DNA from 2 places in the Paenibacillus sp. FSL H8-0175 genome. Region 2 is predicted to be linked to the other one. Evidence: riboswitches for the same ligand, from Rfam matches in the RefSeq annotation. Region 2 holds a riboswitch; the other holds the start of a gene.

Region 1 (5,284 bases), 1.8 Mb from region 2:
GCTGGGATATCCCCGTTTTTGAGTTGGCAATCTCTTTGTATACGAGCTGATATAGCTAACGGACCCAGCAGCACTTAAATGCAACAATCATCGAGATTTGGCAAGATATCGGACACTATAGTCGCTATTGGCATGAAAAAGGGTGAATTAGTAGCTCTTTTAACCAAATAGTTGCATTGGAGTCCGATACTATGCTCAAAAGGCGATAAACGTGCAAATAACGTCATCTGGGTCCGTAAGCCTTGGTGGAAGATGATTAGGGCTTGCTTTAAGACGATCCGAGAAATTCATCGCTCGGGATTTCTACTGGAGTCCGAACGCCGGCCATATTTGTGGAAAAGCTTCAATTAAAGGCTCCTGAGTCCGTTAGATGCTTCATGCGCTTAAAGATTGTCTGAATTCTAGTCAGTGACTAAATTATAGAAAGATTTGCGCTCGTTAGTATATCCGTTTGGGTGGTCATCTGCTCCCGTAGAGCTCTAAGCTGTGTTTTCAGTGCGGGAACACTTTTTTGCAGAATAATGCTTATTTGAGAAAGAGGCAGCTTTAGGCCGTACCACATGACCTTCACAAGCTGTTCCTCCCAAGGTAATGCCTTAGCCGATAGAAGCGAGCGCCGGGCAAAAGAATCAGCACACTGGTGAATACAAGTGCGGTAAGCGTGGATAGAGAATAACTGAGGATCAAAATCATCCTGACGATATATTTTATGAAGCTCTGTGAAGGTGCGGATAGTAATCTTGTCTGCCTCATTAGATTGTTCTAACAACATGGAACTAAGTACGTAGACTTCATTAGTATACTTTTGAACACACTCTGCAAATTTAGTACTGTAGGTGGACTCGGGAGGTAAGGGGTCAGGCATGGTGAACACGATCCTTTCAGATTGAGAGATTTGCTTGAATCTATAATATAGAAAAGTAAGAGATGGATTTATTGATGAGATCGGCGGTGTCTGGTTCCGGGCAACTGTGTTTCTGCTGGGAGGCAGTGGATAAAGCTTTGGAAGGTTTGTAGTAGAGCCGTTCACTTCTGGAATTGCTCCCCCCTGCTGCAACACTGTACAGACGCCCTTGCTGAATATGCCCTGCCAAGGATTTACCCTGGAGCTTGGCCTTTAAATCCTGCAAAGCACCCTGAACTAGCTCAAGCTTAACCTGCTCCCAATCTGAACCTTCGCGGCGGACCTTATCCAGCGCTTCTTCAAGACGGCAATGACAGATGGCCCGTAAAAAAGAACTCCATTTAATAAGATCGAAATTTTTGGTGTTGGCAGAGATCAGACAAGCCCCCCAACTGCAGCCTCCCTTACAGGTGAGCTTCAGAATACCATAACGGCAGCCTTCAGCCCCTTCCATTCCATAGTGAATAGGCTCGGGTTCATCCAATACAAATACTTCAATGCGGGATAGTCTGCGCTGGTCCATAGTAGGGTTCCTCCTTAGATTTCCAAAAGCTTTAAGTCAACATGATGAGTGACACTAGCCTTTTCTACACAAGCGAGCATCTCCATTTTATTCTCACAGACTGCGGTATGCTCTAGCCATAGTCGGAACTTCTCTTTTCGTATAACAGATAGATGTAAGGGAAAGGTGCTGCGGGATCTCAAGACATACCAACCGGCGCTTACATCTTTCCAAGGCTCCTTGAAGGCTGTAAACCACGGGAGCTTTTGGTGTGATGACCAATCCTGCTGCTGCTGTTGTTCTCGAATTTTTTTATATATCTCATATACAATCTTAGAGTCTAAACAGTCTTTACAAGAAGAAGGTGTGCTGAACTGGCGAAGGGCTTGGATCTGGTTCTGGCCAAATGCATAGCCTACAATGTACCTGTGATTATGTTCTTCGAACCACAAGGCCCCGAAACAAACGTAATTTAGACTTATCGGCTCAAGCAGCCCTTGATGTATCCCTAAATAATAGTGCTTCAAAACATTCACCCCATCCAGCGTGCTATCACCTAATAAGCTTAGGTAACGCAAAAACCGCAGCAAGAGGAGGACCTCTGCTGCGGTTTTGGATTACAGGCAGATATACCTGGGCCAAAGCGTGGCGGATCAAGGGTCTCTCTCTTTACGCTTACGAGGTTAGCTGTCGGATTCGGACGGTGAGAGTCGCCCTACCTATTGAGACTTATGCAGTCTCCTTTGGATTCACCCCAAGTAGGCCAGATGGCCTGATGGTTCCCCCGTTCCCTGCGAATGCAGGAACTCAGCGTTGATTGTTTTTCATGAATTAGATTCAACCCGAATCATACTCTTTTCAAGATTTTCTGTAAAAAACGGAAAATGTTCTTTTAGAGCAATTTTAACCATATCCTGCCGACTACGACTGAAAAACGAGGTAAATAGGTATTTATGGCGTGTTATCGCGCCTCTTTCTCGCTCAGCCTCAGCTTCTTGCGTTTCTACCTATAATGGGAATTTGCAGTATTTTCGCTCTAAAAAGGTGAATAAAATCACATGTATTATAGATAGCGATTAAACGCTCCAAACTCGAGTAAACAAGAGATATAGAGAGATTAGATATCAAGTAAGCGCTATCTAATGGGAAAATAGTTTTTAATTTGCATTATTTTGGCATCATTCAGGTTTTACAAGTCTTCGTGCATAAGAGTATGATTACTCCTGTTTCAACGACAATCGAATATTTGATCCGCTTAATTTCCGGTAAGGAAAGCGGGGGAACCAACAATCGGCAGCCGATGTGAGAGTCGGAAGCCGGTTATGGGGTGAATCCTGTAGAGGGTGTGAGTGAGCTCGCATCTATACAGGTAGGGCGACTCTCACCGCCCGAATCCGACAGCTAACCTCGTAAGCGTATGGAGAGAGGATGAGTGCAATGTGACCGCTAGCGAGCCACAGAGGAGATCCTTTGTGGCTTTTTGCTGTGCTCTTAGAAGCAAAGCATTTATGGAGGCCTCCCCTAAGAGGTCGCTAAATTCATCATTAGCGGTATTTGTAAGGCAGCGTCTAATGACGTGACACAACCGAGCTTTAGGTTGTGCCCGAAAATGACGATAGGTCAACATCCTTTCGGAGATTTTCGTTGCCTCCTTGTTGTAAATGAGCAGGAGGAGAAAAAAGATGACGGATCAGAATGAATATGTGCTTGTATGTGCGCCTACAAAGGCGGGAGAACATTTCATTAAACTTCTGAAGTTCAGGGGTATTAAGATGGCGGGATTAACCAACAATGTGGCTGAGAAAGCTTTACTTGAGGAGCTCGGGATTGAGCAGGTTATTCTAGTGGATACCCGCCATCAGAGCACTTGGTTTCGCCCATCGTTCCCGGTAGGCAGGGTATATCTGTTTGAGAGCAGCTTTCCGCTTTGCTGCCGCTATATTCAGATGTGCCGTACCTGGACGACACAGCCGATTTTTGTGATTACAAGTTCAATAAATCCTAGATTGGTCTATAAAAGACTTGGTGCGAGCTATGTAATCTATTCCCATAGTGGTGATGCTGATTTTCTAATTGATAGATCACCTCATCAAGGATAATGGAAGGAGTGCGGAAGATATGATGGATCTGTATATGGTGGCTTCGTTAGCTGTAATTTACGGGTTATTTTATGGTTTTATGCGCTGGTGCGCAGGTGTAGTTGAGGATACGGGGAGGGATAAGCTGTGATTCTAGTAATCGCTGTTACCCTACTGTTGTTTATATATCTGGTTTACGCGTTGATTCATCCTGAGAAATTTTAAGGAGGGGCATTCATGGGCATTTTGCAAATAGTCGTCGTAATTGTAATTCTCATCTTGCTGGTCAAGCCGATGGGAACGTATTTATATCATGTATTTTCTAACGAACCGAATCGTACGGATCGCTGGTTTGCAGGCACAGAGAAAGGTATTTATAAGCTGATCGGCCTGAAAAAACGGGACGGAATGTCCTGGAAGAAGTATGCACTCAGCTTTGTTTTAACTAATATCGTACTGGTTGCTTTCAGTTATATTTTTCTGAGATTACAGCGGGGATTGCCGCTGAACCCGAATGGAATTGCCGATATGGAACAGACGCTTTCATTCAATACGGTGATCAGCTTTATGACCAATACGAACCTGCAGCATTATAGCGGGGAGACGGGACTATCGTATTTTTCACAAATGGCAGTCATCACGATGATGATGTTCACGTCTGCAGCGAGCGGATTTTCTGTTGCGGTTGCTTTTGTCAGAGGGATTACAGGACAGAAATCAGTCGGGAACTTTTTCGAGGACTTCGTAAAAGCACATATTCGTGTATTCATTCCATTAGCTCTGCTAGTTTCATTGGTGCTGGTAGGATTGCATGTGCCACAAACGCTCAAGCCATCGCTTGAGGTCACTACACTTGAAGGGCAGACGCAACAAATCGCTATCGGTCCAGTCGCTTCTTTGGAATCAATTAAACACTTAGGTACGAATGGTGGCGGCTTCTTCGGAGCCAATTCAGCACATCCTTTTGAGAACCCTAATCCACTTACGAACGTTCTGGAGATTCTCTCTATGTGGATGCTGCCAGCCTCTTTGCCATATATGTACGGATTGTTCGCTAAGAACAAACGTCAGGGCTGGGTGATTTTCACAGCAATGATGACCTTGTTCGTATTACTGCTGGGATTGAATTATTATGCGGAAACCAAAGGCAATCCAGCTATCAATGCGCTGGGGATCGAGTCTTCGCAAGGCAGCATGGAAGGTAAAGAGGTACGTTTTGGTATCCCGCAATCTTCGCTGTTCACTTCGGTAACAACGGCAGCTACGACAGGTAGTGTTAACAATATGCATGATACGCTGACACCGCTGGGTGGCATTACCCCTCTGGCCCTAATGATGCTCAACAACGTCTTCGGGGGAAAAGGTGTCGGACTAATCAATATGCTGATGTATGCCATCATGGGTGTCTTCTTATGTGGACTAATGGTTGGCAGAACACCAGAGTTTCTCGGGCGAAAGATAGAAGCCAAGGAGATGAAGCTAATTGCGATTGCTATCCTAGTGCATCCATTCATTATCCTTGTACCAACAGCAGGTGCGTTCTTAACGGACTTGGGCAACGGTTCCATCACGAATCCCGGATTCCATGGACTTAGCCAAGTGTTATATGAATATGTCTCTTCTGCCGCGAACAATGGTTCAGGATTTGAAGGGCTTGCGGACAACACCACCTTTTGGAATGTTTTAACCGGGATCGTAATGCTGCTTGGCCGTTATGTCTCTATAATCGCGATGCTGGCAGTTGCAGGCTCACTGATCCAGAAGAAGCCAGTTCCTGAGACGATTGGCACATTCCGCACA
Region 2 (5,284 bases):
CTGGTGTCCTTACATATCAAGGAGCTGGAGCAAACTCAACGGACCACCTGCCTGATCTACCGTGACGATGGAAGCATGAGCACGGCGGCTCGCAGTCTGGTGCAAGTTACCGAAGAGATGTTTCTGACAGAACGTGAGCAGTAAAGCCGGACCAAATGAATCAAGGGGCGCACCTAATGATCTCCAAATGAGGCAATAAGTGAAGCACTTATCGAGGAATTAGGGAATTCCTCCCTAAAATTCAGAGATTTTTGTTCAGCAGACTTATAATTAGGGAAAACTCCCCTATTTTCGGCCGATTCAGTAATTAACTAATAAAGGAATTCCTCTGTTTATTAGAGGGGAATTCCCTAATGTCGTTCATTTAGAGCGAATAGTGGCTATTTTCAGGGAGTTTTTCCCCAACTAGTTTCAAACCCACTCTGTACATCGCACAAACAAAGAACACATATCGCTTTTCGCCACACATATTTCACCGTCACAGATACCACAAATCATCTACTACAGCCGTACGAATATCACACCTAGCAACTCGCCTACCCCCAAAGCAATATCTTAGAACACTACGCATAGTCTATAGTCATATGGCATATTAAAATCCAATACGTTTCCTACTCTTTACTCCATAAAAAAGAAGCTGCCCCTAAGTAGAATTCACTACTTTTGAGTCAGCTTCTTTTCCTATGATTCTTGGTTCACAACTTCACTCTCAAAACGGTCAATACTTTCATTAGGACCAATGAGTACCATAACATCGCCTTCACTCAAATAATCATGGGCAGTTGGAGCGACGATTATTCCGCTTTCCCTATTTAGGGCAACAATACTGCAGCCATATTTAGCTCTTGTATTTAAATCAGACAAGCTTCTGCCGTTCATGCAGGACGGTACGGTCAGCTCGACAATTTTATAATCCTTGGACAGTTCAATATAATCCAGCAAATTGGGCGTCACCAGCTGATGTGCCACACGAATCCCCATATCCCGCTCCGGAAAAATAACCCGATCAACCCCCAGCCGCGACAGTGCGCGGCCATGAAGGATAGAGATTGCCTTAGCCACCACTTGCTTGACTCCAATCTCCTTCAACAAAATGGCCGCCAGAATGCTTCTCTCCATATTGTCACCAATCGCAACAATCCCACAATCAAAGTTCCGTACACCAAGCGAGCGCATAATTCCCTCATCTGTAGCATCTGCTACTACCGTATGCGTCAGCTGATCGCTCATTTCCTCCACGCGTTCTTCATGGTGGTCAATGCCGAGCACCTCGTAGCCCATTTCCATCAGCTCAAGCGCCAGGCTTGAACCGAAGCGACCTAAGCCGATTACTACAAATTGCTGTGCTTTCATTTCTAATTAACTCCTATCCAATAATTATTTTACCTTCCGGATACTTATACAGTGGTTTACCCTGTTTGGGACCGAGTGCATACGCTAAGGTTAGTGGACCTAGCCGACCTGCAAACATCGTCAGACAGAGTAGAATCTTACCGATCGCTGACAGTTCCGGAGTTAGCCCCATAGTCAGTCCTACCGTAGCAAAGGCGGAGGTCGTCTCAAACAAGATTGCCAAGAAATTACTGTCTTCAGTTGTGGAGAGTATCATCGACACAGAGGCGATTAACAACAAAGCCAGCAGCGTGATCGTTAATGCCTTGTAGATGCGCTCTTGAGCCAGCCGATAACGGAACAACACAACATCTTCCCGTCCACGCAGCATAGCAATTACAGCACCAATCATCATCGTAAAGGTTGTTGTCTTAATCCCCCCGCCCGTTGAGCCCGGAGAAGCACCAATAAACATAAGAATCACTATAAAAAATTGTGTAGCCTGCCGAAGTCCAGCAATATCTACTGTGTTCGCGCCAGCCGTACGGGGAGACACGGATTGAAAGAAGGCCGATAATATTTTACCGCCGAAATTCAGTGAACCCAGGGTACGAGTGTTAGTAAACTCAAATATAAAAATAACCAAAGCTCCGATCAGAATCAGCCCTGTGCTGGTGGACAAGACAACTTTACTATGTAGAGACAGCCTGCGGGTTACCCGAAACTCCACCAGATCTGACATTACAATAAAACCAATCCCGCCGGAGACAATCAGAAACATCACAATAATATTCACAAGCGGATCATATACATAATCAGTTAAACTGCGAAAATCCCCAAAAATATCGAACCCCGCATTATTAAACATAGACACCGCATGAAATATGCCATAATAAATCGCTTTTCCCAACGGCATATCAAAAGCCCAGCGAATAGACAGCAGCACAGCGGCACAGCCTTCTATGACAAGAGAATATATGAGGACTCTCCGGATCAGTCGCACAATTCCTTCCATAGAGCCTTGATTCATGGCTTCCTGTAGGATTAGCCTGTCCCGCAAAGATATTTTACGCTTTAACACCAGTGAAAATAGAGTGGCCATGGTCATAAAACCTAAGCCGCCGATCTGGATCAGGATCATAATTACGGTTTTCCCAAAAATGGTGAACGAAGTTCCGGTATCCAGCACAACAAGCCCTGTAACACAGGTTGCCGACGTTGAAGTAAATAATGCATCAATAAATTCCACGGAATTCCCGCTTGTGCTTGAGATGGGCAGCATAAGCAGCAAGGCCCCTATCAGAATGATCGATGCAAAACCAAGCACCAGTATCTGCGGCGGCGAGAGCTTCAGAAACTTAAATTCAGAAATCCTGCGAAACTGTGAAGCCACTTTGCTCACCTTCTTATCAAAAATTCCAACAAAAAAAGCACTGGAAAACCAATGCTGACTTGGTTCCTGCAGTAAATTAGCCTACGAGGTTAGCTGTCGGATTCGGACTGTGCAGGCTGCCCTATTCGTTCCCAGAACGAAATTCACCCCTGATGAAAGTGCCATTTATCGTGTACACTCCACTTTTCATCACTTCTTATGGTTCCCCCGTTTTCACCAGAAATTCGGCTACTATACAATTGCATACAAATTATATACGTTATTTAGTGAATTCACAAAGACACAATTAATGCTCATTCACATGAAAAAATGCGGTTTAAAGAGACTGCATCAAAAGGAGTGCCTTTTCTCATCACTTTTCCGTGTTTTCCCTGCAATTACACCGATTCTCATCATTCGTGCAGAAATGAACACGATAAAATTCATGGTATAAATTCACATGACTATTCTATACTATCTCTATTACCCATAAAAAGAACATATAATGTTTTTTGTAACCAACCAGGCACTAATACTATAATGGAACATAACATTGTCAGTACATAACAAGGAGGCGTTACATGAATCCCGTCGGCCAGCCCTTACAGCAACGTGCCCTCTCCAAGAGGCTCATCATCTCGGGCATTATCGGTCTTATTCTATTTATTATGTTTCAGATTTCCCCTTCACTGCTTAGTAGCCCTACAGGTGAAGATACCACCGTCATTAGCAAGGCAGAAGCCCGTGACCAAGCCATATTATTCGCAGAACAAAAGCTCAACTACACCGAAGCACCAAACGATCAATGGAATGTACTTTACCAGACGGACTCTTCCTTTTATGGTTATATGTCTCGCGAGAAGCTTGTGGAGGACTACACCAAGAAAAAATTGGATCAAAAATATCCTTTTGATGTCTTTCGGGCAACGCTTACTCCTTCAGCGGAGCAAGAACCGCAAATCATCGTTGACCTCAATATGTATACCGGTAAGATTGTCGCTTTCTCAAAGGCTGCAAAAGTTGTCTCCGAAGAGGGGTCAGGCATCGCTTCCGTTGGTGCAAAAGAGGACAAGGGAGCTGACCTCACTCTAGCGCAGAAGGAGAATCTTGCTCGTCCTTGGCTTCAGGAATGGGAAGTAAATCCTGCCAAGCTACAAATTGAATCGAATACAGGAAGCCATGGGCTAGTGTATACGGATAGTACTGTTCAGGTCGGCGAATCCTTATTGCACTATTATTTTGATTTCAGTGGAGAGCAGGTATCCAGCTTTAATGCCGGATTCACTGCACCGGCTTGGCATACCTCCTACGTACAAGGACAGACCTCTTTAGCGGAAAAGCTAACATTATTCGGTTACGGTATACCCACACTGATTTTAGGAATTCTGGCACTCGTCTACAGTATTCTTAGAAGAGAGCATACTTCCTTTAAACGTGGAGTATTCCTAAGCTCAGCCTATTTTGTAATCATGATGATCAGCACCTATAATATGCTGCCTGAATCAACGGGCGAAGGGCTAGAAGCACAGATTACCTCTGTCATTATGTTTATCATTTATGCTTTGTACAGCCTGCTGATGTCCTCCTTGCTCTACTTCTCTTTAGTGGGCGGTAATGGCCTATGGCGAAAAGAGGAAGGCATGAACCCTTGGCCCCGCGCCAAAGAGCCCGGCTATGGACAATATGTGTTGGACAGTATCCGGGCTGGATACATCTGGGCTTTCGTTCTGCTAGGGGTGCAGACGGTTATGTTCATCATATTATCGTTTACCTTGCACAATTGGTCTACTACAGACGCCACCCAATCTCCTTATAACATGAGATATGCTTGGCTTCTGCCTATCGTCGCATGGCTCGCTGGTTTATCTGAGGAAGCCATTTATCGCTTTTTCGGAATTCCTATGCTGAAAAAGGTGTTCCGGAACACTTTTATCGCTTGCTTGATCACCACGCTGGTTTGGGCGTTTGGCCATACGTTATATCCGATCTATCCCATCAGCTCCCGTCCCATTGAGCTGACTGTAATCGGGCTGCTGTTCAGCTATATTTTCCTTCGTTACGGGTTTATTGCTGTCATGTTCAGCCACGTCGTGTTTGACAGCATCCTGATGGGCGCTACGCTGATCTTTATGAAGGAGAGCGTAAATGTAGGCGCGGGTATCTTCGCGATTATTATACCGTTCATAGTCGCTTACATCGTCTATCGATTTAATCCACCACAGAAACCTAAGCCGGTGGAGCCTTCTTCTTTGATTTAAACTAATGTGAAGACGTAATGAAATTAAAAAAGGGCATCAAAGCCGCTTTAGTCGCTGCTTTGATACCCTTTTTCTTTTGTCACCATTGCTATGAGGTTGGCTCTTCATCCTTGAGCGCATCAAGAATTTGTTTTGCCAGCTTTTCTCCAATAGAAAGTGTACGGAAATCATCCACGGAGGCTTCTTTAATTTTCTTAAGCGACCCGAAATGCTTTAGCAGCGCTTTACGGCGCTTCTCACCTATACCAGGTATAGAGTCCAGCTTGGAGGTAACCATGGACTTCCCGCGCTGTTCACGGTGGAAGGTGATCGCGAACCTATG

What was found. A riboswitch is a leader RNA that binds a small molecule or an ion and turns the genes downstream of it on or off. The one in region 2 is predicted to bind cyclic di-AMP.
Region 1: linked by a shared signal. The riboswitch ahead of MHH46_RS02790 (hypothetical protein) and the one ahead of MHH46_RS26515 (TrkH family potassium uptake protein) in region 2 are both predicted to bind cyclic di-AMP.

The regions. Positions count from the first base shown of each region.
Region 1 is NZ_CP150299.1:624,871-630,154, forward strand. Features, by position in the region: gene MHH46_RS02775 (hypothetical protein) at 413-772, opposite strand; gene MHH46_RS02780 (hypothetical protein) at 906-1,427, opposite strand; gene MHH46_RS02785 (hypothetical protein) at 1,442-1,996, opposite strand; cyclic di-AMP (ydaO/yuaA leader) riboswitch at 2,065-2,229, opposite strand; cyclic di-AMP (ydaO/yuaA leader) riboswitch at 2,649-2,838, shown strand; gene MHH46_RS02790 (hypothetical protein) at 3,089-3,505, shown strand; gene kdpF (K(+)-transporting ATPase subunit F) at 3,632-3,709, shown strand; gene kdpA (potassium-transporting ATPase subunit KdpA) at 3,722-5,284, shown strand, end outside.
Region 2 is NZ_CP150299.1:5,988,493-5,993,776, forward strand. Features, by position in the region: gene MHH46_RS26505 (LysR family transcriptional regulator) at 1-144, shown strand, start outside; gene MHH46_RS26510 (TrkA family potassium uptake protein) at 682-1,353, opposite strand; gene MHH46_RS26515 (TrkH family potassium uptake protein) at 1,367-2,725, opposite strand; cyclic di-AMP (ydaO/yuaA leader) riboswitch at 2,790-2,965, opposite strand; gene MHH46_RS26520 (CPBP family intramembrane glutamic endopeptidase) at 3,286-4,962, shown strand; gene uvrC (excinuclease ABC subunit UvrC) at 5,051-5,284, opposite strand, start outside.